Regions from separate parts of the Thalassospira lucentensis genome, predicted to be linked through region 2. Evidence: riboswitches for the same ligand, from Rfam matches in the RefSeq annotation. Region 2 holds a riboswitch; the other holds the start of a gene.
What was found. A riboswitch is a leader RNA that binds a small molecule or an ion and turns the genes downstream of it on or off. The one in region 2 is predicted to bind glycine.
Positions count from the first base shown of each region.

Region 1 (14,975 bases), 1.1 Mb from region 2:
GATTGATATCGAAAAGCTTGGTCCCGTCCTTGAACATCACGAAATGTTCCCCGAACGCGCCAATATCGAGGTATGCAGCATCATCGGCGAAAACCGGATTCGCATGCGGGTCTGGGAACGCGGTGTCGGTGTGACGCGCGCATGTGGCACGGGTGCCTGTGCTGCCGGTGTTGCGGCTGCGCGCCGTGGTTTGACGGGCCGGAAAACTGAAATCATTCTGGATGGCGGTCCGCTGACCATCGAATGGCTGCCCGATGATCATGTCCTGATGACCGGGCCGGTTGCGACCAGCTTCTCGGGCTTTTTGCACGGATCCCTTCTGGGACAGCATTGATTGGATTTATGGTGCCGACCCCGCGGGCAACATGACGGGTCGGTGTCGTTATGAACGGGTTCTCCGTTCACCCCATGTCGGGACGCCCCCTCCCGTCTTTTGTTAAACTCAAAAGCAGGTTCAGATAATGGCTGACTTCAATACGCTTGACGGTGTCAATGTCGCTGGCAAGCGCGTTTTGCTGCGCGCTGATCTTAACGTTCCGATGAAAGATGGCGTTGTGGGCGATACCACCCGCATCGAACGCACGGTTCCGGGGCTGATCGAACTGGCAGATGCCGGTGCGAAACTGGTTGTGATTACCCATTTTGGCCGCCCCAAGGGCGAACGCGTTGCCGAAATGTCGCTTAAGCCGGTTGCCGATGCTCTTGCCAAACAGCTTGGTCGTCCGGTGAAATTTGCCGATGACTGCATTGGTGTAGTGGCGGCAGACGTGGTGAACAGCCTTAAGGACGGTGAAATCGCGGTTCTGGAAAACCTTCGCTATCACGCGGCAGAAGAAAAGAATGACCCGCCCTTTGTTGCCGAACTGGCAAAGCTTGGCGATATTTACGTCAATGATGCCTTTTCCTGCGCGCACCGTGCGCACGCCTCGACCGAGGGACTGGCGCGCAAGCTTCCGGCCTATGCCGGTCGTCTGATGCAGGCCGAACTCGAAGCTCTTGGCAATGCGCTTGAAGCACCGAAACATCCAGTGATGGCAATCGTTGGCGGTGCCAAGATTTCAACCAAGCTGGACCTTCTGGGCAATCTGGTTGCCAAGGTTGATCAGCTGGTTATTGGCGGTGGCATGGCCAATACCTTCCTTGCGGCCAAGGGTGTCAATGTTGGCAAATCGCTGTGCGAGCATGACCTTCTGGAAACCGCGCGCGAAATCTTTGCCAAGGCCGAAGCCGCCAATTGTGAAATCGTTCTGCCGGTTGATGGTCTGGTCGCCAAGGAATTTAAAGCGCATGCCGATCACACGGTTTCCGACATCAATAATGTCGAAGCCGATGGCATGATCCTTGATGCCGGGCCGAAAACCATTGTCGATCTGAACAAACGCCTTGAGACTTGCGAAACGCTGGTCTGGAATGGTCCGCTGGGGGCGTTTGAAATCGCACCGTTCGATACGGCGACGGTTTCCGTTGCACAGCAGGCGGCAAAACTGACCAAGGCTGGCAAACTTTTGTCGGTTGCGGGTGGTGGGGATACGGTTGCGGCCCTTCGTCATGCCGATGCCGATCAGGATTTCTCCTATGTCTCGACGGCGGGCGGTGCCTTCCTCGAATGGCTTGAAGGTAAAGAGCTGCCGGGGGTTGCTGCCCTGCGTGGCTGATCCGCAATCTGCCGGTTCTTAAATGCAAAACCCCGCCGATTGGCGGGGTTTTTGTTATCCGGGCAGGCTGTTGTTTGCTGTTTGGGCGATGATTGTATCGCGATCTTTCAGGAAGGCTGCGTAACCATTATCCATCATTGCACTGGCCAGTTCGATATAGACGGCAAACAGGCGTGACAGGGTATCTGTTTCTTCCGGGTCAAGGATTGCCAGAAGTTCAGCCGACCGGGCCTGTCCGGTTTCAAAATGTTCCCACGCGCGTTCCAGAAGGATGGTGCCCAACCGATCCAGATCATCATATTTCTTCTGCCCGATGGCATTTCGGATTTCGCCAAGCGTTATATCGGCGGCAATCAGGATTTCGGCCGGTATCGTCACCAGCCTGTCGGGGCCTTTGATATCGTCGGGCAGGTCACGCAGGATATGCACCACATAACAGAAAATTGCCATGTCGCGCGCGTGATAGAGCGGCGGATTGGTCAGGGGCGATGTATATCCGATCTCGTTATCGAATCGTGCCGAAAGCAGATAGACAAAAATCGATGCCGGGGCCGCCGTTGCCCCCTCGCAATAGGCAATGAAATCGTCCCATTCATCCATCGGGTCTTCGGCAACATCGCGGCGCAATGCATCGGCCAGATCAACCCACGGATCAACTTCCAGGTCGCTGCGTCCCAGTGTCAGGCGCAGGGCATCGAAAACCCGCTGGTTGAGCGGGCCGCTTTCGGGATGGGGATTGTCGTTATCCTTCTTGGCTGCTTCGATTTGTTGCTGCCACTGGTCAATCGCGATCAGGGTATCTTCGCGGGCATAGTCCCGTTCATGATCGGTCAGTTCAAGGAACCCGTCATCGACGATATCATCAATCACCCGCATCGACGCATAGGCGGCCAGAAAGAAACGTTGCCGTTCCGGACCAAGGCGCATGGCCGCACGATACAGATTGGCATTTTTGGCTGCGGCAAGGTCGTTGCAGGCGGAAAAGGCGTCGGCATTCGGCCCGTTTATCGGTGCTGGCGTGGTGGTCATGCTTCGCGTCGTCTTTCCCTAATGAGTCCTGACCCTAGGAGTCATACAGCCTCGTTCGGGCTGACAAAAGGGTAATTGAGCATCGCGTGCAGGATTGGTTCAAAGCGGGCTCAGAATTCCAGACGATAACCCGCCGTCAGGCCAAGCATTGCATCGAACCGGTCGGGTTCTGCTGCATTGGGGCCTGATGAAAGGTCGCTGGTTACACGGCCGTGCAATCCGATCCAGATATCCTGGAACGGCATGTAGGACAGGCTTGCCGCAATGCCTGCATCATCTGTTCCCGCAGGATTGCTTGAAAAGTTCTGACTGTACACGCCACCGGGACGATGCGTTGGTGTCACATCGTAATCGTTGCCCGATCCGATGCTGGCACTTTGCCCAATCGGGCCATTCAATTCGAAAACCGGGCCGAAGGCAAAGCCAAGATCGGGACGTGGCGCAAAACCGATTCCAATCTGGGCGGCAATACCGTTGCTTGATGTTGGTTGGCTGTCCATTTCAAGCCAGAAAAGGGACTGGTCACCCTCGGAATCGCTGGCGGGATTGCCCAGCACGATCCCCCGATTGCCTCGCGTGGAAAAATAGTTGCGCATGCCACCCGGGGATGCGGGCGGTAAAATGCCGGGAACCAGCGAATTGGGGGAGCCATCGATTTTGGGCAAGCCAATCGTTACACCGGTTTCATCTGGCGTGGCAGTTAGTGTCGACTGTGCTAGGGCCGTTTGCGAAAACCCGCTTGCCATCACAGCAATTGCAAGGCTTGCAATCGGCCACATTATTGGACGTGATACATTCATGCCTCGTATCCCGACAGCCTGATCCCAGTTGATGCACATCCCCTTGTGCGAACAAATACTGGATGTTTCCGGTCCCGGCTTTATCAGTCGGTGAGGAACGCCTTGATGGCTTTTATCTGTTCCTCGTCATTCAAGTGGGGTGCGTGACCACAATTTGCCACTATTAAAACCGGCATTTCCGGTTTTTGTTCCCGCATTTTTTCTACGATAGCGGGCGGGATCAGATCAGATTTCGCACCACTGATCAGCATTACGGGGCATGGAAGGGCGTTGAATTGATCCCAAGCATCAAAGGAATCAATATGTTCGGCAAAAACGCGCATCACTTCGGGATCGTAATGCATCATGAAATTTCCGTTGGGCATGCGCCGGACGGAACGCGCAGAAATAAATGACCATGTGGCTTCGTCAGTGATCCCGAACGGCGCATAGATCAGTTTGACGATTTCCTCGACATCATGAATTGTTTCGAACTCGGGCGTTGTGCCGACATATGACTTGATGCGGGCAACGGCGGTCGGATCAAGTTCCGGGCCGATATCGTTTAAAACCAGCTTTTCGATCCATCCGGCAGCTTCGGCTGTAACGGCAAGCCCGATCAGCCCGCCCATCGATGTGCCGATCCATTTGCAGCTTGAAATTTTGAAATATTCAAGCATTTCAAACGTCTGTGCGACGTAGAAAGGCAGGGTATATTCGCTGTCGGGATTCCTGGCCCACCCGGAAAGCCCGCGTCCGATCATGGATGGGCACAGGACGAAATAGGAATCGGTGAAATGTGGGGCGACATCATCGAAATCATCGGCCAGCCGCGCCAGACCGTGGCTCATGACAAGGGCCGGTTTATCCGGTGTGCCCCATGTCCGGACATGAACTTCATAACCGCAGCAGGGAATAAAATGATCACGAAAGGCGGGCATGGATTGCTCCTTCGGATGCCCGCCAATAAAACGGCGTGTCGGACTTAGGCGTCGCGTTTGCGGGCAATCATGAATAACCGGTTGAACGGAAACAGGGTGATGCCATCTTCACGCGGGGGATAGACCTGTTTCAAGCGGGTTTTGTATTTTTCGCAAAATGCGGCGCGCGCATCATCGTCGGGCAGGGCGGCCAGAACCGGCCGCAAGGCGGTTGACGAGGTCCAGTCAAACACCGGGTCTTCACCATGCAAGACATGGCAATACTGGGTCTGCCAAAGATCAATGGCATCACAGTCCGGGGAAAGAACATCGAAATAGTCGCCTGGCCGCATGATCCGGATTTGCTGGGTTGCTTCGGCAACGGCATCGCGCCATTCAATTCCGGCTTCGCCAATCAGCTGATGACTGGGGGCCAGGAAATTGTTCGGCACCTGAATGGCCAACAAGCCGCCGGGTCGTAAAAATCGTGTCAGCCGCGGGAACAGTTTTGCATGTTCGGGAACCCATTGCAGGGCGGCATTGGAAAACAGGATATCGATTGGCTCGTCAGGTTCCCATTGCGCGATATCAGCCTGTTGCCATTCTATATTTTCACCGCGTGTGCTGGCGGTTTCGAGCATTTCCGATGATGAATCAATCCCGACAATACGGACATCGGGATTTTCTGGTGTCCGATACGCCTGATCTAGCAATGCGGTGATTGAACCCGGTCCGCAGCCAAGGTCGACAATGTGACGCGGTACAAAGCCATCTGCCGGCTTGGGCAGGCGGGCGATCAGATCTTTGGCCGGGCGGCGGCGTTCATCGCCAAACAGGCCGTAGTGAACGGGATCCCAGTGTGTATTGGTCATACCCTGATCCATACCGCGCATGGTCCTGAAAGAAAACCTTTAAGGCGATGCGAACCGTTTCGGCGTTACTTATGGGAGTCCTTTTCCTGCTGGTCATAATGTCCCTTGATCAACTGGAACATGAACAGCACCGCGCCGATGAACAGTGCCAGACCAACAAAATACGAGTAGCCGTCAAGCGAACCCGAGGCATAGAACAGGCCAAAAAGACCTACCACGATCGTCAGAACAACGAAGATCAAGCGATCTGCACCCATCTTAGAACTCCTCTAAACTTCTGATGTATCTTGATTTTCTGCAATCTAGCGCTTTGCGCGCAGTGATCAAGAAATAACGTGGCGTCTTATGCCGTCCCCGAATTTCGAATTCTTTGAGGTACATCACTAAAGATTTCGACCAGTTGCAAATAAACTGGTCTTTTGAACGGCACGATCAGATCGGGCAAAGTTCCGAAATCGGTCCAGCGCCACGCGTCGAATTCGGGATGAGGCACATCGATTTTGATATGTTTTTCCTTGCCGGTAAAGCGCATGGCGAACCATTTCTGTTTCTGGCCACGATATTTGCCTCCAAATGCCTTGCCGATCAGATGGTCGGGCAGGTCATAGGTGAGCCAGTCGGGGCTTTCGGCAATGATTTCTGCCTTGTCGGTTCCGATTTCCTCGGACAGCTCGCGCCGTGCGGCCTGTTCTGCGGTTTCGCCGTCGTCGATGCCGCCCTGCGGCAATTGCCATGCTCCTTCAAATCCGATCCGGTTGCCGATCCAGACCTGTCCGTCATCGTTGAACAGCGCAATCCCGACGCATGGACGATAAGGTAAATCTTCCGCTGTCAGGCCAGCTCCGCCGGTACTTTCGATCGGCTGATCCTTGTCCGGCTTGGCAGCTTTCTTCGACTTGCTACCTGATTTCTTGGCCATTTTTACCCCCTGTCCGCGTTTACGCGTCAGCTATGCCGTCAATTCTCGATTGTTTCATTTGCGCCGTCGCCGGTATCTTCCGGGGCGGCATTCTGCTGCGCACGTTCTTCGGCCAGTGCTGCTTCACGCCGGGCGGCTTCCGCCTCGACCGCAGATTGCGGTGTGACCTGCATCTTTGCAAGGGCCGAAACCGGTGCAAGCTGAACTCCCTGACGCGCAAGCCGTGCCGACCAGTTGCGAAGGCGCTGAATGGTGACAGGATAGGATTGCGCGATCCCGATGGCGACACCATTGCTTTTTGCCTGCTCAACCAGATCGTTCAGGCGGGCGTCAATTTGCCGTCGGCTTGGTATTTCGTCGATCATGATATTGCCTATGGCATTCGGGGTGTCGGCATTCGATGCCAGTTGTGCGCCAAGACTGATCGATCCTGAATTCGTGCCTTCAACATACATCAGGCCCGTCCGGTCGATGAACTCGATAACCGGGCGGATGGCACTGTCAAGGCTGCCAAACTTTGATCCAAGATAACTGACCACACCAGCATAGCCGGGGAATCGCGCCAGCAACCATTCCAGCCTAACAAGGTTTTCACCTTCCGGAAGGCTGGTCAGAAGCGCACGTGGACCGGGATCGGACAGCGGGAAGTCGATTGGCTCCATCGGCAACTGCAAGAATACTTCGTGACCCATCGCCCTTGCATTGGCCGCGACCTCGGGCAGATTGTTCGAATAGGGTGACAGCGCCAGCGAAATGTTCAGCGGCAAATCTTCGATTGCGGCCTGTGTTCTTTCACTATTCAGGCCGATACCGGTGACAATGATGCCGACATAGGGTTGGCCTTCAACCACGTCAAACGGGCGCTTATAAGCATCAAACGGTGTCGTGCCATCATCGGCAATTCGCGGAATGCGCCCAAAGCTGCCTTCCTCATCCAGACCGGGAATGGGGGCCGGGCGCAAGGGATCTGGCTCTATGGGCTGATCAAGTGCACCTTCCTCGGCAAGGGCGGCAAGTTCTTCGGGGGTCGGTGTTGTGCTGCCGTCGGTCGTGCCATCCTGTCCCGGTGTTCCAACCAGATCGGCAACGCCTTCAAGCTGTTTGGCAATGTCCTCTGCATTTTGCGGTTCGCCGGACTGGTTGGTGTCGGCATTGGCAAGGGCCTCCTGCTCGGCACGGGTGCGTTCTTCAACGTCACGCACGCCCTTGGCGATTTCTTCCTGAAGTTCGCGTTCGGAACCGGGAACAGCAGCGATTGTTTTCGGGCTGCCCAGATGGAACAGCCGCCATCCGGTTTCTGGATCAAGGATCGGGATCAGGCCAATTGCTGCGGCCCCGATGGGGCTTAGAAACAGGGCAATGATCAGGAGCTTGGACAACCACCAGCGCCGCGATGGCGGACGCTTGGGCAGGCGTTCCCACTGGACCTCAATCGGCAGCTCGTTAAAGGGAAGATCCTCGTTAGACAGGGTGTTTGAAACATCATCTGTTTCTTCATCGCCCATGTCATCGAGAGTATCCCGTTCCTTCTTTCGGCCAAACCGCAAGGATTTTATGAGTTTCCTGATCACGAAAGGTCAGTCTCTTTCGGTATTCGGTTCGCACCTCACCCTTGCGGGCGGGGTGCGAACAGGGCAATGCCCCGGATCATGTCAAGTGCACGTGACAGCTGATAATCCTCTAGCGCGATTTCCTCGGCGGCACTGCGGCGATCATTTGCATCGCTTTCAGCATTGCTGATGGTTTCGTCCTCGTTGCGCAAGGCACCGTTAAGGTCGGCTTCGGACCGGCGCTGGGCGGCTTCGATGCTCTCTACACGTGCCTGTGGTACGATGATATCAGGCACAATGCCGACTTCCTGGATCGACTTACCCGACGGCGTGTAATAGCGCGCTGTGGTCAGACGAAGTGCCACGTTCCCCGGCATCGGCAGGATGGTCTGAACCGATCCCTTGCCAAAGCTGCGCGTTCCCATGATGACCGCCCGGCGGTGATCCTGAAGGGCACCGGCAACGATTTCCGATGCGGATGCCGAACCATCATTGACCAATACAATCATCGGAAGTCCGTCGGCAAGATCGCCCGGACGGGCGTTGTAACGTTCGGTGTTTTCGGTATCGCGCGGACGGGTTGATACGATTTCACCCTTGTCCAGGAACGCATCCGAAACCGAAATCGCCTGATCAAGCAATCCACCCGGATTGTTGCGCAGATCAATCACGAGGCCCTTCATTTCCGGGCCGATCTGATCGCGCATATCGGTGATCGCACGTTGCAGGCCGCTATAGGTCTGTTCGTTGAATTTGGTGATGCGGATATATCCGACATCGTCTTTTGCTTCGGAGCGGACCGACTGGATTTTGATCACGGCCCGGGTCAGCGTCACGTCAAACGGTGCGGCTTCGCCCTTGCGCATGATGGTCAGGCGGATATCGGTATTGACCTTGCCGCGCATCATCTCGACTGCCTCGTTCAGGCCAAGGCCCCGGATCGGTGTGCCGTCGATATGGGTGATGTAATCGCCCGGCTGCAAACCGGCTTTTTCGGCTGGCGTGTCATAAATCGGGGAAATGACTTTGACAAAGCCCTCTTCCATGGTGACTTCGATGCCAAGCCCGCCAAACTCGCCGCGGGTATCAACCTGCATTTCCTCGAAATTATCCATATTCAGATATGAGGAATGCGGATCAAGCGATGTGAGCATGCCGTTGATCGCAGCTTCAATAAGCTGCTTGTCATCGACTTCCTCGACATATTTCGATTTCACCTGTTCAAACACATCGCCAAACAGGTTCAGCAGCCGATAGGTTTCGGCCGAAGTTGTTGGTGAAGATTGCGCCAGCGCGGGCGAAGCAAGGCCCAAAGTCATGCCGGTAGCGAGTGCGAATACTGCCAATCGAGAGGTTTTCATCCACTTACCTTGCCGTTTTTCGAGGCCAGCCAGGGAAGCGGATTGACCGCTTCGCCGTCATGGCGCATCTCCAGATAGAGTTTAGGCGATATTTCACCCATTATTCCAACAGGTTCGCCCGCCAACAAATACTGTCCTACCACACTGTCGAGCCGATCAAAACCGGCGATAAGACTATGGTATCCTTCGCCGTGTTCGATAATCAAGAGGCGGCCATAGCCACGGAACGGCCCGGCGAATACAACTTTGCCGTCAAAGGGGGATACGACTTGCGCGTTTGGGCGCGTATCGATCTCGATCCCTTTGGAATGTGTAACCGCCAATCCGTCCGGTCCGCGGGACCGTTCGCCAAACAGTGTAACGACCTTCCCGCTTGCAGGCATACGCAATTGTCCGTGTGCCAGCGTGATCGAACTGCCAACGGCCATTTCTTCATCGGGGGCGGTTGACGGTTTGCTTGCCGGGGCCGTCTTTTCGGCAGGTGGGGCGGGTGGTTCGTTTCTGGCAATGGTCGATGGGGGCGGGGCAGGTTTGGGCTCTTCACGTTTGGCAATCTGGCGTTCCGGTTTCATGCGGGGTTCGGGAACGCCTTCTGCCCGCTTTTTCAGGCTTTCCAGAAGATCGCCCAGTGATTTTGCCTCGGTCGCCAGTTCATTGACGGCGCGCGATGCCATTTTGGCCTCTGCCTCGGTTTCCGAACGCAGTTTGCGCTTTTCGTTAAGCAGAGCGGCTAATGACTGGCGTTCTGCCTGTAATTCTTCGGTGGCGGATGCCATTTCGCTGCGGCGCGTGCGGATGTCTTCGCGAAGGGTGCCGATTTCTTCAAGTTCGGCCCGCAGATCACGAGCATGCTGTTCGACGCCGGGCAAGGCGGCCTTCAGAAGGATCGCGGATCGCAACGTATCCTGCGGGCTGGTCGGAAGGGCGATCACGGCTTCTGGCGGAGTGGTCGACAGCCGCTGCAGGGCCATCAGGATGCGGGCATATTGCCCGGCTTTGTCTTCAAGGCTGGTGGCGGCGCGCTTTTCGCGGATTTCAAGTTCGGCAAGCTGGTCTTCAAGCTCGGTCAGCTTTGTCTCAAGGCGTTGGGCACGTCTGGCAACCGAAATGGCTTCGGATTGAAGCGCCTGTTCCTCGGTCCAGAGCTCTCGCGATTTGCGTGACAGGAATTCTTCCTGTTTCTGTTGTTCGGACAACTGGCTTTCAAGTTTATCAAGCTGGCTGTCGACCTTGCGCAGCGACTGCGCAAAAGAGGGCGCAGCCCCGCCCGCAATCATGGCTGCAAGCACAGCCAGCGCAGGCAGGGCGGTCCTGGAACGCAGATCAGCTCGCAAGAAGCGCATCATTCCCTTTCAAGCCCTTGATCAACGGTTTGCCGGTCATTTCCTTGGGCTGCGGCAGGCCGAGAAGCTGAAGCAACGTTGGCGCCACGTCGGCAAGGCGGCCATTTTCCAGTGTGACACCTTCTGGCCCGTTTACCAGAATGGTCGGCACCAGATTAAGCGTATGTGCGGTGTGCGGTTCACCGGTTTCCGGATCGACCATCATCTCACAATTACCGTGATCAGCGGTAACGAACATCACACCGCCCACCGATTTAACCGCATCAACAACCTGCCCAAGGCAGGTATCAACTGCTTCAGCGGCTTTCATGGCGGCTGAAAGAATGCCGCTATGGCCGACCATGTCGGGATTGGCAAAGTTCAGAATGATCGCGTCATAGGTTTCTGCCCTGATAGCAGCCACCAGCTTTTCGGTTACTTCCGGGGCCGACATTTCGGGCTGGAGATCATAGGTCGCAACTTTGGGCGAGGGTACCAGAATACGGTCTTCGCCTTCGAAAACCTGTTCTTCGCCGCCGTTAAAGAAGAAGGATACATGCGGATATTTTTCGGTTTCCGCAATGCGCAACTGTTTCATGCCCGCCCTGGAAACAACTTCGCCAAAGATATTTGGCAACACCTGCGGCGGATAGATCGCATCCATATATTTCGCATGGTCGGACGAATATTCGACCATGCCGGCCTGTACGGCGAATTTGATCGGGGTGCCACGGTCAAAGCCGTCAAAGTCCGATGCGCAAATGGCGGCCAGAATTTCGCGTGCGCGGTCGGCGCGGAAATTGGTCATCAAAAGCCCGTCGCCATCTTTCATGCCGTTATAATCGCCAATTACGGTCGGCAGAACGAATTCATCCGTGGTATCGGCATCATAGGCCGCCTTGATCGCGGCTTCGGCACTTTCGGCGGTGCGGCCATCGGCGTAATTCTTGCCCTGCACCATCGTGAAATAGGCTTGGCTGACACGTTCCCAGCGGTTGTCGCGATCCATCGCGTAATAACGCCCGGTGACGGTCACGATTTCAACATTGGCATCGCCAATCAGGGAGCGGAATTTTTCAAGGAATTTGGCTGCACTCTTGGGCGCAGTATCGCGGCCATCCAGATAGGCATGGATTTTTACCGGCACACCGGCTGATGCGATGATTTTGGCAAGGGCTGCCATATGGGCCTGATGGGAATGCACCCCACCTTCGGACAGAAGCCCTGCGATATGACAAACACCACCGCTTTCTTTCAGCTTGGCGATGACCTTTTTGACCGTGTCGGTTTCGGCAATCAAACCGGTTTTGACCGCGTCATCAATTTTCGGCAGTTCCTGCATCACAACCCGACCGGCACCCAGATTCATATGGCCGACTTCCGAATTGCCCATCTGCCCTTCGGGCAGGCCGACATCCAGACCGCAAGCCTTTAAAAAGCCGGTCGGATTATTGGCATAAAGCGCGTCCCAAACAGGGGTATTGGCCAATGCAACCGCATTGTCCTTGCTTTCCTCGCGATAACCCCAGCCATCCAGAATGCACAGCACCACCGGACGCGGGCGCTTTACGGTATTTGATACAGTCACAATCATAATCCCACGAAGTAAGGTACACGAAATAAGGTAAAAGGCTGAATTACCGGTAAAGATGGTTATTTTCCGGTAATTTCACCATCCGTACAATGACGTCGGGCGCGGTGGGTCCGCCATCAGACGCTGCCAATCATAGCATTTTCAACGCGCAATCTATCATGAATGGAAGCATTGAACAGCCTTCCGGCCGGGTATTTTTTGTGCGGTTGCAAAGCTGCTTTTTGACAAGGCTTGCCACCTGCCTGTAATCTGGCATGCAACGGTGATACCTCGAATAACCGCGATGGGAGAGCCCGTTTTGATCCCGTGATCAGATCGGCGCCGAAGGAGCAATAGCCCCGAAAACTCTCAGGCAGATGGACCGTTGCGGATTGAGGCTCTGGAGAGAGAAAGCGGTACGGGGCCAACGCCCGGCACCATATTTCCACCGAAGGATGAAGCCATGTTGTCAAAGGCGGTTGTTTTTGGTGGCAGGGCGCACAATCTCAGGTCAAGGGACAGAGGGGGCAAGACACCGGTTCTATAACGTCGTGCGGCATTTTTCCGCATGACAAAGAGCCGTGGGAGGCCCTTTTGACCGAAGAAAACAAACAACGTCCGCAAGACGTTAACCTTTCCGTTGTTGATCTTTATACCATCGGGATCGGGCCATCGAGTTCGCATACCGTCGGTCCGATGCGGGCAGGCTATCGGTTCTGTCTGGAACTCGAAGCCCGGAACATTTTGGAAAAAATCGGCTCGGTAATTGTTGATCTTTACGGATCGCTTGCCCTGACCGGCAAGGGGCACGCCACCGATACCGCGGTGATCATGGGGCTTTCGGGGGAACGACCGCGTTCTGTTGATCCCGACCGGATCGCACCGACGATGGATGCGATTGACCGGGACCGCGAATTACAGCTTTATGGTCGCCATCCGGTTTCCTTTAACCGCGATACCAATCTTGTGTTTCACATGGCCGAAAGCCTGCCCGAACATCCCAATGGTATGCGGATCACCGCCTTCGACCATGATGGTATTGTTTTGCACAAACAGGAATATTTCTCGGTCGGGGGTGGATTTATCGTCTCGGGAGATGATCGTGGGGCGGAATATTCCGGCGATAACATAACGCTGCCTTATCCTTTTTCCTCGGCCGACGAATTGATGGCGATCTGCAAACAGGAAAAGCTGTCTATTGCCGAAGTCATGGCCGAAAATGAAAAAAGCTGGCGCGACCCCGCCGAAACCGAGGAATTCGTTGATCGCGTGCATCGCGCGATGATGGATTGCATCGAACGGGGCTGCAAGTCGGATGGTATTCTGCCCGGCGGGCTGAATGTCAAACGGCGCGCGCGTAAACTTTACCTTGAACTGACCGAACGGCCCGAAGCGGGGCTTAAGGATCCGTTGACCGTGATTGACTGGGTCAATCTCTATGCCCTTGCGGTGAACGAAGAAAATGCTGCGGGTTCGCGCGTGGTTACGGCGCCGACCAACGGGGCAGCAGGCGTCATTCCCGCCGTGCTGCGCTATTACGAACGGTTCGGGGCCAATGTCACACAGGGAAAAATACGCGAATTCCTGTTAACCGCGGCGGCCATTGGTTCGATTTATAAAAAACGCGCCTCGATATCGGCTGCCGAAGTCGGTTGTCAGGGTGAGGTTGGTGTCGCCTGTTCGATGGCAGCCGGTGCCCTTTGTGCGGTTATGGGCGGCACGCCAGAACAGGTTGAAAACGCCGCCGAGATTGGTATGGAACATAACCTTGGCCTGACCTGTGATCCGATTGGCGGTCTGGTGCAGGTGCCTTGCATCGAACGCAACACCATGGGGGCGGTCAAGGCGATCAATGCCGCCCGTCTGGCGATGCGCGGTGATGGTCAGCATACAGTGTCACTCGACAAGGTTATCGAAACCATGCGCCAGACCGGTATCGACATGCAAAGCAAATACAAGGAAACCAGCCAGGGCGGGCTTGCGGTTAATGTCAACGTCGTTGAATGCTGATTTGCCTGTCGAAATGACCCTCACACACCTCCGAAGCAATTGTTTCGGGGGTGTTTTTCGTCCGGCCTGATTCTTGCCACCTTGGATCTGTATTCTGATATGCTCAAGTAATTAATAACGGGGCAAAGACCCCGAACAGGTTGGGCAAAGCATGAAAAAGAAACTGTTCCGCATCTATATTGCGGTCAGTCTGGATGGCTATATCGCGCGCACCAATGGTGCGGTTGACTGGCTCGATGATTTCGATCCGGCCGAGTTCGATTTTGAAGGCTTTCTGGGCACCGTGGGAACACTGATCATTGGGCGAAAAACCTTTGATCAGGTGATGGAATTTGGTGAATGGCCTTATGAGGATCGCCGCACGATTGTTCTGACATCGCGCGATTTACCCGATAAACGTCCGGCCAATACAGAGGCCTATGGCGGCAGTCTTGTCGAACTGGCAAGACTGCTTCGCGATGACAGATCGGATACCGGCGATATCTGGATCGTCGGCGGGGCCAGTGTCGTGACCCAGTTTCTGTTTGGCGGTCTTGTCGATCAGCTTGAAATGTTCATCATTCCGGAAATTCTGGGCGATGGCATCCGGCTGTTTGGCCGGGATGCTGCGGGCACAACACCGAAACTGGTGGCATCGGAACACTACAAGTCCGGTGTTGTGCGCATGCAGTATGATTTGCGGTAAGGCTGGTTATTTCAAGGTTTCCAGCTTTTCGGCAATCTTTGATGAAAGTTCGCGAAGGGCATTAACAGCACTGCTTTGCCAGTCGCTGTCGAGGACCATCTGCATCTTTTCCTGATAGCTGTCGGTGACTGTAACCGGTTCGCCCTTGTTCAGTTCGTTGCCCTTCAACGTCACTTCGGACTGGTTATGCACCGTGACCTGCCAGAAACCGGGTTCGAACCATGACCAGAACTTGATCAGGTCGGCATCGACGGCGTCGGCGCTGTCATATTCGGCGTCCCCCGGTTCAAGAACACGGTA
Region 1 is NZ_CP136684.1:2,067,076-2,082,050, forward strand. It holds gene dapF (diaminopimelate epimerase) at 1-334, shown strand, start outside; gene R1T41_RS10165 (phosphoglycerate kinase) at 462-1,655, shown strand; gene R1T41_RS10170 (phytoene/squalene synthase family protein) at 1,710-2,684, opposite strand; gene R1T41_RS10175 (hypothetical protein) at 2,795-3,484, opposite strand; gene R1T41_RS10180 (alpha/beta hydrolase) at 3,568-4,404, opposite strand; gene R1T41_RS10185 (methyltransferase domain-containing protein) at 4,449-5,255, opposite strand; gene R1T41_RS10190 (hypothetical protein) at 5,321-5,512, opposite strand; gene R1T41_RS10195 (RNA pyrophosphohydrolase) at 5,599-6,174, opposite strand; gene R1T41_RS10200 (divergent polysaccharide deacetylase family protein) at 6,213-7,679, opposite strand; gene R1T41_RS10205 (S41 family peptidase) at 7,781-9,085, opposite strand; gene R1T41_RS10210 (peptidoglycan DD-metalloendopeptidase family protein) at 9,082-10,428, opposite strand; gene gpmI (2,3-bisphosphoglycerate-independent phosphoglycerate mutase) at 10,409-12,001, opposite strand; glycine riboswitch at 12,276-12,375, shown strand; glycine riboswitch at 12,379-12,504, shown strand; gene R1T41_RS10220 (L-serine ammonia-lyase) at 12,575-13,990, shown strand; gene R1T41_RS10225 (dihydrofolate reductase family protein) at 14,142-14,675, shown strand; gene R1T41_RS10230 (hypothetical protein) at 14,682-14,975, opposite strand, start outside.
Region 1: linked by a shared signal. The riboswitch ahead of R1T41_RS10220 (L-serine ammonia-lyase) and the one ahead of gcvT (glycine cleavage system aminomethyltransferase GcvT) in region 2 are both predicted to bind glycine.

Region 2 (14,975 bases):
CTTCCCCCAGAAGGCTCATATGCACCGTAAAGGCCAACGAACACAGACCGGAATTGGTGCAGATGTTCGATGTCGCCTTTTCGCGGCGGATATGCTGTTCACGGGTCGAAAGCGTCAGAACAAAACCGCGCTTGCCGTCCTGATCGACCGTTTCACCACACAGGCGACCGGGCATCTGGCGTACCAGTTTGCTGGTCGTGGCAAACAGACCAACATATGGCCCGCCATAGTTCAGGTTGTTACCAATCGACTGGCCTTCGCCGCAGACGATATCCGCGCCAAAGCTGCCCGGTGATTTGACCGCGCCAAACGCCATGGCCTCGGTAAACACCACGATCAGAAGCGCACCCTTGGCATGGCACGCATCCGCCAGCTTCGTGTGGTCCTGAATACGGCCAAACACGTCCGGATACTGGACCACAACGCACGCGGTCTGATCATCAATCAGATCGTCAAGCTCGTCGGCGGTTGCCTGCTTTTCCGGGTGCCCGTCACGACCGGCAACTTCGGTATCGCTATACTGGCAATAGGTTTCCGTGACTTCACGGTAATGCGGATGCAGACCACCCGACAGAACCGCTTTCTTGCGGCGCGTGGCCCGGCACGCCATCAGAACGGCTTCCGCACATGACGTTGCCCCGTCCCACATCGATGCGTTGGCCACATCCATTCCGGTGATCGATGCCACCTGGGTCTGGAATTCGAACAGATACTGCAACGTACCCTGTGCGATTTCCGGCTGATACGGGGTATAGGCCGTCAGAAACTCACCACGCTGGATGATGTAATCAACCGTGGCCGGAACATGGTGGCGATACGCCCCCGCCCCCAGGAAGCTCGGCACGCTGGCCGTGCCCATGTTTTTGGCGGCCATTTTCGCCATGTCGCGTTCGACCTGCAATTCGCCCAGATGATGGGGCAGATCGACCGGCTCGGACAGCAGCGCGCCTTCGGGCACGTCGCTATATAATTCATCAACGGACTTTGCCCCGATGGTTTCAAGCATCGAGGTGCGATCCGCCTTGGTTAGCGGAAGATAACGCATATCTTAAAGGCCTTCGACAAAGTCTTTATACGCAGCTTCATCCATCAGCTCATCAAGCTGGGACTCATCGGAAAGTTCCATGCGGAAGAACCAGCCATCGCTTTCCGGGGCTTCGTTCACCAGTGCCGGATTATCATCAAGCTCTTCGTTGGCTTCGACAACGACACCATCAAGCGGCGCATAAACGTCGCTGGCGGCCTTGACCGATTCGACAACTGCCGCATCACCGTCCTTGGTCAGCTTTTTGCCGACTTCCGGCAGTTCGACATACACGATATCGCCAAGCGCCTGCTGGGCATAATCGGTGATGCCGACGGTCGCGACACCGTCTTCATATTCAACCCATTCATGTTCCTGCGAGAATTTTTTAGCCATTGTAATCGTCCCTGTAAGATCAGTTGTCTCTAAAATCTGTGGTCTGTCCGGTCTTCCCGTTTTCCGGGATGTTCCGGTTTTGCGGCTTCCCGGTTGTTCCGGTTGTTCCGCTATTTTTATCCCGGAAGGGCAACGTCGCGCCGCCCGCCCGATCCGTTCTGGCGATCAGCCGCGATAATAACGGTGCGGTGCAAACGGCAGCTCGACGATTTCCGCCGGGCGGGCCTTGCCGCGCACCATCAGATCGACTTTGGTACCCGGGGCGGCAAATTCAATTGCGACATATCCCATCGCAATCGGGCCATCCACGGTCGGGCCGAAACCACCGCTGGTGATTTCGCCAATTTCTTCACCGTCACTGTTCAGGACAGCCGTATGTTCACGTGCTGGTGCCTTGCCTTCGGGCTTGATCCCGACACGTTTGCGATCCGCCCCGTTGGCAAGCTGATCAAGGATGATGTCTGCGCCCTTGAACCCGCCTTCTTCGCGGCGACGCTTGTTGATGATCCAGTTAAGGTCGCCTTCAACCGGGGTGGTCGTGGTGTCGATATCGTTGCCATACAGGCAAAGACCGGCTTCAAGACGCAGCGAATCACGCGCGCCAAGGCCAATCGCCTCGACCTCATCCTCGGCCAACAACTTGCGCGCCAGTTCTTCGGCGCGGTCGTTCGGCACGGAAATCTCGTAACCGTCTTCGCCGGTATAGCCCGACCGGGTGACAAAGCACGCGATACCGGCAATATCGATCTCGGCAAAGCTCATGAATTTCATATCGGCAACCGACGGTGCAAACCGTGCCAGCACGCGGGCGGCATCCGGTCCCTGCAAGGCCATCAATGCGCGGTCATCAATCTCGATCAGCTCCACACCATTATCAAGATTGGCCCGCATATGGACAATGTCATCATCCTTGCACGCGGCATTGATCACCAGAAACAGGCTGTCGCCCGCATTGGTGATCATCAGATCGTCCAAAATCGTGCCATCGTCATTGGTGAATGCGGAATAACGGGTGCGGCCGGGTTTCAGGATCGCGATGTCACCGGGCACAAGCTTTTCAAGCTCGGCCACGCGATGTTCACCGGTCAGGCGGACCTGCCCCATATGCGAAACGTCAAACAGACCGGCCTTCGCACGGGTATGCAGATGTTCGCCCTTCACCCCCAGCGGATATTGCACCGGCATGTCATAACCGGCAAACGGCACCATCTTGGCACCCAGTTCCACATGCAAATCATAAAGGGCGGTTTTCAGCAGTTCGGTTTGATGATCGGCCATCAAGGTCTCCAGACAGGCGTTGCGAAACATAGCCGACCAGTGGCCAACCACGTCCCCCTCTGTCTTGGAGCCTGAAAGAATCACAGCCGGTTTGGACACCGGTCTGCTTACATCTTCGGCGAGGCGCACATCGATTTCTGATGCCGCCTGCTTTCCAGAGTCCCATCTCCCCGCGGTCCGTTTGCCTGAGAGTTTCCGGGGTGGTTGCTCCTTCGGCGTCCGCGCAATCCCTATCGATGCAATCACGCACATCGATCAAGACCGTGGCACTCTCCCACGGGGATCATTTGGGTATGCCCCCTTATACGGATTTGAATCCGACCAGACCAGCCCCAAAAATCATATCCTTTCGACCCCACCCATTGGTATGAGGATTAAAAGCCCTTTTTTGGCTCCTCCGGCAAATGTCCATTATTTTGTATGAGGATTACCGGAAACGAACTTTTGTCCAAAAACGAAAATCCCGCCACGCGATGCGGGCGGGATTTGATTACTCACTAAAAATGAATAATAGGCCGGATTATTAATTTTTTCCGAAGCGTCGATTGTAATCAAGCTGGTCAGCACTCAGCTGGAAACCAAGGTAAATCTCGTAATCCGGACCGGCCCAGACATCGTCCAGCGGCACGTTCAGGGTCACCTGCTCGTCACGATACCGCGCCAGGTTCAAATTGCTCGGAAAGACCATGTCGACATCAAACAGATTCTTCTGGATGAACTCGCCGGACGGGTCCTTAAGGGCTACGAAATACTGGAGTTTTGCGTTGCGCCCCTGTGCTGCCGGGCCCAGTTCGGCATTGATGATCGGGCTGATGACAACGTTCAGAACCTTGTCATCAAGGTCATAGCCGCAATCGCCCAGATATCCGCCAAATTCGGCTTCAAGGATCACATCGGTCAGATCCCTGCCCTGACCGTTGAACTGCACCAGACGGGCGGTATCATTGGGCAAAAAGGCCCGCGGGCATGCCGGGACCGGCTGCTCTTCGAACGTGCCACACGCCGCCAGGAAACCGGCAAACGACACCAAACCCAATGCACAAATACGCCGCAGTCCGTTCGCAATCGTCATCCAAGCCTCTATAGAACTGGTCAAATCCGCTGTCATGCCCGATCCGGGCACAGCCGCGCGCAGTCTATTCGCTCCGATATGGCGACACAACCCGCTTCCGTTTGAAATCAGTGCATTCACAACAATTGCCACCAATACATGCATCCACATCCATCTTTGCATGGTGTCTGTCATTGCACGTCCGGTGCTGGCGGGTTATGTAACGAAGACATTTGAATAACCGTGCCATCGCATGGCACGCATCATGAACATTCGGACCCGTATCATGTCTGACAAAGCCGACCTTCGGATCATTCTTGCCAACCCGCGCGGTTTCTGTGCCGGGGTGGATCGTGCGATCGAGATCGTCGAAAAGGCGCTGGTGAAGTACGGCGCGCCGGTCTATGTCCGCCACGAAATCGTCCACAACAAATTCGTGGTCGACCGCCTGCGCGACATGGGGGCTGTTTTTGTCGATGAACTTGATAAGGTTCCCGACGGAGTTCCGGTGATCTTTTCCGCCCACGGGGTGCCGAAATCGGTCCCCGAAACCGCCGAAAGCCGCAAGCTTGAATATCTTGATGCGACCTGCCCGCTGGTCTCCAAGGTCCATCGCGGGGCGGAACGCCACCATGCCGATGGCAAACATATCCTTCTGATCGGTCATGCCGGCCATCCCGAGGTGATCGGCACCATGGGCCAGTTGCCACCGGGCAGCATGACCCTGATCGAAACCGAAGAAGACGCCGAAAACCTGCAGGTCGAAAACCCGGAAAACCTTGCCTTCGTGACCCAGACCACCCTGTCGCTGGACGATACGGCAAGGATCATCTCGATCCTGCAAAGCCGTTTTCCGGCAATCGAGGTCCCGAAGAAAGAAGACATCTGCTATGCGACCACCAACCGCCAGCACGCGGTCAAGCTGATCGCAACCGATGCCGATGCCATTCTGGTGCTGGGCGCGCCGAACTCGTCAAACTCGAACCGTCTGGTCGAAGTCGCGAAACGCGAAGGATGCGACCGCTCGGTTCTGGTCGAACGTGCCAAGGACATCGACTGGTCCAAGCTTGAAGGCATTTCGACCCTTGGCATTACCGCCGGTGCCTCCGCCCCGGAAATCCTGGTCGAGGAAGTCATTGATGCCTGTCGCGAACGTTATAACGTCACGGTCGAAACCCTGACTTTGACCAACGAAAACGTCACCTTCAAGCTGCCCCGACAGCTTGCCAGCTAACCCAGCTCTGATCCAGGAAATCCGGACATCACATGGCCGTCTATACCGACGTTTCTGACGAAGATATCGCCCGTTTTGTTGCCGAATACGATATCGGCAATGTGATTTCGTTCAAAGGCATCGCCGAGGGTGTCGAAAACACCAATTTCCTGCTTCAGACCGATCAGGCATCCTTTATCCTGACCCTGTATGAAAAGCGCGTGAACCCCGATGATCTGCCGTTCTATCTGGGTCTGATGGATCATCTGTCGGCCAAGGGGCTGAACTGCCCGACGCCAATCCACGGCAGGGATGGGGTTGCGTTGCGCCGTCTTTGCGGACGTCCGGCCGCCATCACATCCTTCCTGAACGGCATGTCGCCACGCCGGATCATGCCCCATCACTGCACAGGTCTTGGTACCGCGCTGGCGCAATTGCATACCGCCGGTCAGGATTTCGACATGTATCTTGGCAATGCGCTGAGTGTGAAGGGCTGGCGCCCGCTGTTTGAAAGCTGCCGTGCCGATGCCGATGGCGTTCAGCCCGGCCTTGAAAAGCTGATCGAGGACGAGCTGGCCTTTCTTGAAGCCAACTGGCCCCATCAATTGCCCGCAGGCGTCATCCATGCCGATCTGTTCCCGGACAATGTGTTTTTCTTCCCCGGAAAGGACGATGTATCCGGCCTGATCGATTTCTATTTCGCGTGCAATGATCTGCTGGCCTATGACATTGCGATCTGCATGAACGCCTGGTGCTTCGAACCCGATAACAGCTTTAACGTCACCAAGGCGCGCAACCTTCTGTCAAGCTACGGCAAGGTGCGCACCTTGTCCGATGACGAACTGGCGGCCCTTCCGATCCTTGCGCGCGGGGCATCTTTACGGTTCCTTCTGACCCGTCTTTATGACTGGATCAATACGCCCAAGGATGCGCTGGTTACGCCGAAAAATCCGCGCGAATACATCAATAAACTGCGTTTCCATCAGCGCATCGACAGTGCCGGCGCCTATGGCCTGGGCGAGGAATAGGATCTAATGACGGCAACCGAAGACAACCGCGTCGAGATTTACACAGACGGCGCGTGCAGCGGCAATCCCGGTCCCGGCGGCTGGGGCGCAATCCTGCGATTTCGCGGGGTGGAAAAGGAAATGTCGGGCGGTGATCCCGAAACCACCAATAACCGTATGGAAATGATGGCTGCGATCAGTGCGCTTGAAGCATTGAAACGCCCCTGCATCGTCGACATTTATACCGACAGCAGCTATGTCCGGGACGGAATTACCAAGTGGATTTGGGGATGGCAGAAACGCGGATGGAAGACCGCAGACAAGAAACCGGTCAAGAATGTCGAGCTATGGCAACGGCTTCTGGATGCCCTGAAACCTCATAAAGTTGAATGGCACTGGGTCAAAGGACATGCCGGGCACCCCGAAAACGAACGGTGCGACGAGCTCGCACGACAGGCCGTACCAAAATAAACTTGGCCGACAAGTCCTTGAAGCTGCTGGACTTCGATCCAAAATAGATGGACCGGGACAGTTTTTGTGAACGCTATATGAAAAAAATGAAATCAAACTTGCTTTTGGGCTGACTTCCGGATTGAGTATGACAGTCTTAGGGGTATTGGAGCCCACCCGAAGGTCGAGTATGGTTGCCATTAACTAATCGATAGTGGGTGCCGAGGAGAAATACGCTTGTCGCGCGGATCGTACGGCTTTTTACAACGGAAGTCGCTTAGCAGCCGATTGCTTTTTATCGCGCTGCCGCTGGTTTCCTTGTTCTCCCTCGCCCTGTTCGTTGTCTTCGGATACGTCAGTTATACTGTGCTGCGCGACGATCTGACGGAAAAAATCGAACAGACGGCCGATATCAATGCTCGCGTTCTGGCAACACCTTTCTGGTATCTGGATGTCGACAATATTGAATCAGCCCTGAACGCCATGAGCCGCGATCGCGATATCGTCGCGGTGCAGGCATTGGGGGCTGATGGCACCGAATTTGCCCATACCGGCGTATCCCAGTCCGAACTGAACGACACCCTTCGCCTGTCGCGTCGCGTGTTCTTTGAACGCAACAATGTGCGCCATGATGTCGGCGAACTTGTGATCTTCTTCACAGAAGCCCGCGTTCAGGATCTGCTGTTCCGCCGGATCGTGATCGACATGATCCTGTTCGGCCTGCTGATTGCGGTTGTCGCCGCAAGCCTCCTGATCGCGAACAAGCGTTCGATCAAGGAACCGCTGAACCGGCTTTTGCATTCCATCCGCATGACCAAACATGGCCGGCTCCGCCGCCCGGTGGAATGGAACAGTTCGGATGAACTTGGCCTTCTGATCCGCGAATATAACGAAATGGTCGCCCTGCAGGGGCAGGCACAGGAAGAAGCCCAGCGCAAACAGGCCCTTCTGGAAGCCACCCTTCACAATATCGGCCAGGGGATATGCCTGTTCGATCAGGACCTGAACCTGATGGTCTGGAACGAACGCTATATCGAATTGCTCAACCTGCCGCGCGATCTGGTCAAGGAAGGCACGCCGCTTTCCGATATTCTGCGCTATAATGCCGAACGCGGCGAATATGGCGATGTCAGCATTCAGGCCCTGATTTCCGACCGTGTCGCGATTGCGCGCCGTCGCGAACCCTATCGCATGGAACGTACCCGCCCGAATGGCCGTGTGGTTCAGGTGGACCATAACCCGATGCCCGGCGGCGGTTACGTCGCGACCTATACCGACATTACCGAACGCAAACAGACCGAAGCCCGCATGCGCCATCTGGCTGTCCATGACGTGCTGACCAGCCTGCCGAACCGCACCCTGTTCCTGGATCGCCTGCGTCAGGCATTGCTGTCCGCCCGCCGGTTCCAGCGCGGGGTCACGGTCCTGTTTGTCGATCTTGACCGGTTCAAGGACATCAATGATCACTTTGGCCATGATGTCGGCGATCTGATGATCCAGGAAATGGGGCAGCGCCTGTCGCGGATCATCCGTGATTCCGATACCGCCGCCCGTCTTGGCGGCGACGAATTCGCGATCATCCAGACCGACGTTCAGAATATCGAAGACACCATCGCCCTTGCCCAGCGCATCATCGACGAGCTTTCGCAACCGTTCGATTGCCGTGGCATCCGCCTGCATTCGACCGCCAGTGTCGGCATCACCCTGTTCCCCGAAGACGGCGAAAACCCCGAACAGCTTGTCAAAAACGCTGATATGGCGATGTATGCCGCCAAGGCCGAAGGCCGCAACAATTACCGCTTCTTCCTGCCGTCGATGCATGAACGGGTCAAGGAACGCAAAACGATCGAAGAAGACCTGCGCAACGCGCTGGAATATGACCAGCTTGAACTTTACTATCAGCCGAAAATCGACTGCCGCACCGAAAAGGTCGTCGGGGCCGAGGCGCTGGTGCGCTGGCACCACCCGGATCGCGGCATGATCCTGCCGGGCGAGTTTATTTCGGTGGCCGAGGAATGCGGCCTGATCAATCGGCTGGGTGCATGGGTTCTGAACAAGGCCTGCAAACAGACGCAAATCTGGCGCGAAACCACCTTGCCGGGGCTTCGTATTGCGGTAAACCTGTCCCCGGCACAGTTCCAGGATGCCGAACTGGTCAGTTCCGTCACCCAGATCATGGATCAGACCCGCCTGCCCGATGGCACGCTGGAACTCGAAATCACGGAATTGATCCTGATGAACAACCCGGAAAAAGCCGTTTCGACCTTGAACGAGCTTAAAGGCCTAGGCGTGCGGATCGCGATTGACGATTTCGGTACCGGCTATTCATCGCTGAACTATCTGAAACGTTTCCCGGTTTCCTCGATCAAGATCGACCGGTCGTTTGTCAACGACATCCATGTCGATATGGATGACAAGGCGATTGTCGATGCGGTGATCGGATTGGGCCACAGCCTTAACCTTGAAGTCGTCGCCGAAGGCGTTGAAGAAGTCGAACAGCACGAATATCTGCGTGACAAGGGATGCGACTTCATTCAGGGCTTCCTGTTTGCCAAACCGTTGCCCGCCGCAACCTTTGAAAACTGGGTTCTTGAACGCCACGGCCGCCAGACGGCACGGATTGCCGTCAAGAATTGACCGGGCTTTAAGGCTTCAGGCAGGGATTGCGACATGGCGTTGCGTTCATTCACCGACATCATCACCGAAACGGCGGCTCTCAAGGGTGGCATGGATGCCATCAATGCCCGGCTGATCACGCCCAAGACCCCCGATGAAATCCGCAAAATCCCGTCGGACCGGTGGCTTTCGGCCATGACGATGTGCGTGTTTCAGGCGGGGTTTAGCTGGAAGGTGATTGAAAACAAATGGCCGAATTTCGAAACCGCCTATGACGGATTCGATATCAGCCGCTGGTCGATGATGCATGACGAGGACATTGATCGCCTGATGGCAACCGACGGGCTTGTCGCCCATGCACCGAAAATCAAGGCCGTTGGCCCGAACGCCCATTTCCTGTGCCAGATCGAAGAAGATTACGGCACCGTCGGCGCATGGTTCGCCGATTGGCAGATTGCCGATTACTGCGACAATCTGCGCATCGTTCAAAAAGGCGGTTCGCGCCTTGGCGGCAAAACCGGGCAGATGTTCCTGCGCCGGATGGGGGTCGATACGCTGGTCTTTTCCAACGATGTGATCAAGGCCCTTGGCCGTGAAGGCGTGGTTTCGAAAATGCCATCATCGGGCAAGGATTTTGCTGCCGTTCAGGACGCGATTAACCAATGGCACGGTGAAACCGGTCGCCCCCTGACGCAGATCAGCCAGATACTGGCGCTATCGGTGGGCTGAGATATCCAGCCCACCGACCTGCAAATTCCAGACAAGAGCCGTTCGATCAGGCATTCACCCCGCTATCGACCGTGAATTCCGAACCGGTGACGACCTTTGCCTCCGGCCCGGCAAGCCATGCGACAAGACCGGCCGTGTCATTAGCGTCGCTATATTGCGAGATCGCCATGCGGCTGCGCTGGGCATCGGACATTTCGCCGTCTACCGGATTCATATCGGTTTCGGTTGACCCCGGATGAATGACATTGGCGGTGATTTTCCGTGGCCCCAGATCACGGGCAATCCCACGGGTAAAGCCCGATAGCGCGGATTTCGACATGGCATAAAGGCTAAATCCCGGCCAAAGCACGCGATGCGCCAAATTGCTGCCGGTCGTGATGATCCGGCCCCCATCGGGCATATGGGCCAGTGCTGCCTTGGTCGCGACAAAGACGGCCCGGACATTGACATCGACCGTCCGGTCAAACTGTTCGATGCTTAATTCATCGACCGGTGCCATTTCGATAATCCCGGCATTATTGACCAGAATATCGATCCTGCCGAATTTCGCGGCAGCTTCGTTAATCGCCGCTTCGACTTCCTGTGCTTTGCGATTATCGGCCTTGATCGCCAACGCCACACCACCCGCAGCCTCGATTTCACCAACCACATCACGGGCGCGGTCCGGCGCACTGACATAGGTGATGGCGACTTTGGCACCTTCACGCGCCAGACGTTTTGCGATGGCGGCACCGATTCCACGGCTGCCGCCGGTAACGAATGCGACCTTTCCTGCAAGGTTCTGCATGATGAACTCCATTTATGTAATGATCACTACATAATTCGTGACAGGCTTGCATTTCTCCGTCAAGTGATTTATTTAGTGATCGTTACATAATTAGATGAGCACAAAATGGCGCCACGCGGAAGACCACGCGCATTCGACCGGGACGACGCCCTGAACAAGGCCCTGGCCCTGTTCTGGGAACGGGGATATGACAACACGTCCATGGCCGATCTGAGTGCGGCCATGGCCCTCAGCCCGCCCAGCATCTATGCCGCCTTTGGCGGCAAGGAAACGCTGTTTGACGAGGTCATAACACATTACGCCACGCATTATGGTACATCGATCTGGGGAAATCTGGACCGGTTCAAACTGGCACGGGAGGCGACACAGCATGTCCTGATCGCGTCCGCCAATGCCTTTACCCGCGATGATACACCGCATGGCTGTCTGGTTGTTCTGGCCGCACCACAGGCGGAATCAAACCACGCAACCGTCAATCAGACCCTGCGCGGCCATCGTCGCAAGGTGACGGAAATCCTGAAAAACCTGTATGAAGCAGGCTTGGATCGCGGCGATATCCCGCGCGGTACGAATATCGATAAAATGGCGAACTATTACGCGACCGTGCAGCATGGCATGTCGATCCAGGCCCGCGATGGCGCAACCCGTGACGAACTGATCGCCGTTGCCGAGGCCGCAATGGCAACCTGGCCAAGCCTGATCAGCACACCGCCGGTCAAAGCCTGAAACCCGCCCCCATGAAAATCAATCGATACCATCAATAGATCGCGGTTCCGGCCCCTTCCGGCTTGCCCTCAACCTTACGCGGGGCCGGATGTTCGGTTGATTTGCGATCCACCAGATCGACAATTTCGGAAATCACCCGGACCAGTTGGTAATCCTTGGGCGTATAAACCGCCGACACCCCCATCTGACGCAGGACAAGCATATCCGCATCCGGGATGATGCCGCCAACGACGACGGGAATATGCCCCGCCCCGTGGGCGCGCAATCCATTCACAACCTCGCGCACCAGCGGCACATGCGACCCTGACAGGATTGAAAGCCCGATCACATGCGCGCCTTCGTCGATGGCATTGCGCACCAGTTCATCGGGCGTCCAGCGAATGCCGTCATAAAGCACCTTGATCCCGGCATCGCCCGCCTTGACCGCAATCTGCTCCGCCCCGTTGGAATGGCCGTCCAGCCCCGGCTTGCCGACCAGCATTTTCATCCGTTCGCCAAGCTTTTCGGAAACTTCATCCACGCGACTGCGCAGTTTTTTGATGTCTTCTTCATCCCCGGTCACGATCATCGATGTGATGCCGGTCGGCGCACGGTATTCGCCAAACACCTGACGCAGCGTTTCGGACCATTCCCCGGTCGTGACCCCGGCATGAGCGCACGCAATCGAACTTTCCATGATGTTGCGGTCTTCGCGGGCGGCAGCTTCAAGATCGGCAAGGCTTCTGGCAACAGCCACCTGATCCCGGCCGGATCGCCATTCTTTCAGTTTTTCGATCTGTTCCTGTTCGGCCATGTCATCGACCGTCAGGATTGATTTATCCCCCGATGTCAAGGGCGATGCTTCGGTTTCGGTATAGGCATTCACACCGATCACCTTGGTCAGCCCGGTTTCGATATCGGCCAGACGGCGCGCATTGGATCGCACCAGTTCCTGCTTCATATAACCGCGATCCACCGCCGTAATCGCCCCGCCCATCTCATCGATTTTCGCCAGTTCCGCACGCGCCCCTTCCTTAAGCAAACCGACCTTGCGTTCAATCGCCGGATTGCCGTCAAACAGGTCGTCATATTCCAGAAGATCGGTTTCATAGGCCATGATCTGTTGCAGGCGCAGCGACCATTGCTGATCCCATGGGCGCGGCAGACCAAGGGCCTCGTTCCACGCCGGAAGCTGCACGGCACGCGCACGGGCATTTTTCGACAGCACCACGGCGAGCATTTCGATCAGGATGCGATAGACATTGTTTTCAGGCTGCTGTTCGGTCAGACCAAGCGAGTTGACCTGCACGCCATAGCGGAACCGGCGATATTTTTCGTCAGCGATGCCATAACGTTCCCGCGTGATTTCATCCCACAATTCGCAAAATGCCCGCATCTTGCAAATCTCGGTCACAAACCGGATGCCGGCATTCACGAAAAATGAAATGCGCCCGACAACCTTGGCAAAATCTTCTTCGGGCACCTGACCGGATGCCTTGACCGCATCAAGCACGGCAATCGCGGTCGCCAGCGCATAGGCCAGTTCCTGTTCCGCGGTCGCCCCGGCTTCCTGCAAATGGTACGAGCACACATTCATCGGATTCCATTTCGGCACCTCGCGATAGGTAAAGGCCGCAACATCGGTAATCAGTTTCAGACTGGGTGCGGGCGGAAAGATATAGGTCCCGCGTGACAGATATTCCTTGATGATGTCGTTCTGGGTCGTCCCCTGCAGGCTGTCGCGCGGCGTTCCCTGTTTTTCGGCAACGGCAATATATAACGACAGCAACCATGCCGCCGGGGCGTTGATCGTCATGGATGTGTTCATCTGATCAAGCGGAATGCCGTCAAACAGGGTCATCATGTCGCCCAGATGCGATACCGGCACGCCGACCTTGCCGACCTCACCGCGCGCCAGAATATGGTCCGAATCGTAGCCGGTCTGGGTCGGCAGATCGAACGCCACCGACAGCCCCGTCTGCCCCTTTGCCAGATTCTGGCGATACAGCGCGTTCGATGCGCTGGCCGAACTGTGCCCGGCATAAGTCCGGATCAGCCACGGGCGATCGCGTTCCGACTTTGCTGCACTGCGTTGACTTTCCATCGACATGCCGACCTCGCGTATCTTTATTACCCAAAAGCTTTTTGTTTATTACAAGGAAACGTTATTAAATTACCTACTGGACATCAGTTGGATAATTATATAACAATTTGTGCAACGCGATAAAAGCGAAAACTAAGAAAGCATTCGGGAACCCCAACCGGAAACCAAGGGAAACCGGTGCATTTCAGGGAAAATATCACAAAATCCGTGGCTTGGAGGATTCGTCGACCGCAGCGCAACACAGGATAATTTTATTACCATCCTTTTACAGCGCGATTCGGATCGACCCGAACAAGGAGTGAAGGCCATGAATACGACTGCTGAAGTTCTGCCGTTCCGTGGTGGTCATGAAGAAAAAGACCTGTATGAAATCGGCGAGATTCCACCACTGGGCCATGTGCCAAAGAATATGTATGGCTGGGCCATTCGCCGCGAACGCCACGGCGAACCTGATACCGCCATGCAATGCGAAGTCCTGCCGGTCATTCAGCCCGACAGTCACGAGGTCCTCGTCCTCGTGATGGCGGCGGGTGTGAACTATAATGGTGTATGGGCGTCGCTCGGCAAGCCGATCTCGGTCTTTGACGTGCATGACCTGCCCTATCATATCGCGGGATCGGATGCGTCGGGCATTGTCTGGGCGGTCGGGTCAAAGGTCACGCGCTGGAAAGTCGGCGATGAAGTCGTTATTCACTGCAATCAGGATGACGGCGATGACGAGGAATGCAACGGCGGTGACCCGATGCTGTCCCCCACCCAGCGCATCTGGGGTTACGAGACACCGGACGGATCATTCGCGCAATTCACCTGTGTTCAGGCCCAGCAGCTTATGCCGCGCCCCAAACACCTGACCTGGGAAGAAAGTGCGTGCTACACGCTGACCCTTGCCACCGCATACCGCATGCTGTTTGGCCATCGCCCGCATATCCTGCGCCCCGGTCACAATGTTCTGGTGTGGGGGGCGTCGGGCGGCCTTGGATCGATGGCGATCCAGCTGATCACCACGGCGGGTGCCAATGCCATTGGCGTGATTTCCGATGAAAGCAAACGCGATTTCGTGCTCGGCCTTGGTGCCAAGGCCGTGATCAATCGCAAGGATTTCAATTGCTGGGGCCAGTTGCCAACCGTAAATGGCCCGGAATTTGGCGACTATATGAAAGAAGTCCGCAAATTCGGCAAGGCGATCTGGGACATCACCGGCAAGGGCAATGACGTTGATATTGTCTTTGAACATCCGGGCGAACAGACCTTCCCCGTATCGTGCAACGTGGTCAAACGCGGCGGGATGGTTGTTTTCTGTGCCGGGACGACGGGCTTTAACCTGACATTCGATGCGCGCTTTGTCTGGATGCGTCAGAAACGTATTCAGGGCAGCCATTTCGCCAACCTGAAACAGGCAGCCCAGGCCAACAAGCTTGTGATTGAACGGCGCATTGATCCCAGCATGTCCGAAGTACTTGGCTGGGACGATATTCCGCGCGCACATATGAAAATGATGCGCAACGAACACAAACCCGGAAACATGGCCGTTCTGGTTCAGGCCAAACGTCCGGGCATGCGAACCCTTGAAGAAGCAGTCGACGCCTAAGCCCACATAAAGCGTCGACTGACCGTT
Region 2 is NZ_CP136684.1:959,206-974,180, forward strand. It holds gene gcvPA (aminomethyl-transferring glycine dehydrogenase subunit GcvPA) at 1-1,045, opposite strand, end outside; gene gcvH (glycine cleavage system protein GcvH) at 1,049-1,420, opposite strand; gene gcvT (glycine cleavage system aminomethyltransferase GcvT) at 1,586-2,698, opposite strand; glycine riboswitch at 2,756-2,858, opposite strand; glycine riboswitch at 2,862-2,985, opposite strand; gene R1T41_RS05105 (hypothetical protein) at 3,222-3,806, opposite strand; gene ispH (4-hydroxy-3-methylbut-2-enyl diphosphate reductase) at 4,036-4,983, shown strand; gene R1T41_RS05115 (homoserine kinase) at 5,016-5,990, shown strand; gene rnhA (ribonuclease HI) at 5,997-6,440, shown strand; gene R1T41_RS05125 (putative bifunctional diguanylate cyclase/phosphodiesterase) at 6,657-9,056, shown strand; gene R1T41_RS05130 (DNA-3-methyladenine glycosylase I) at 9,090-9,764, shown strand; gene R1T41_RS05135 (SDR family NAD(P)-dependent oxidoreductase) at 9,811-10,551, opposite strand; gene R1T41_RS05140 (TetR/AcrR family transcriptional regulator) at 10,657-11,277, shown strand; gene R1T41_RS05145 (protein meaA) at 11,309-13,366, opposite strand; gene ccrA (crotonyl-CoA carboxylase/reductase) at 13,668-14,948, shown strand.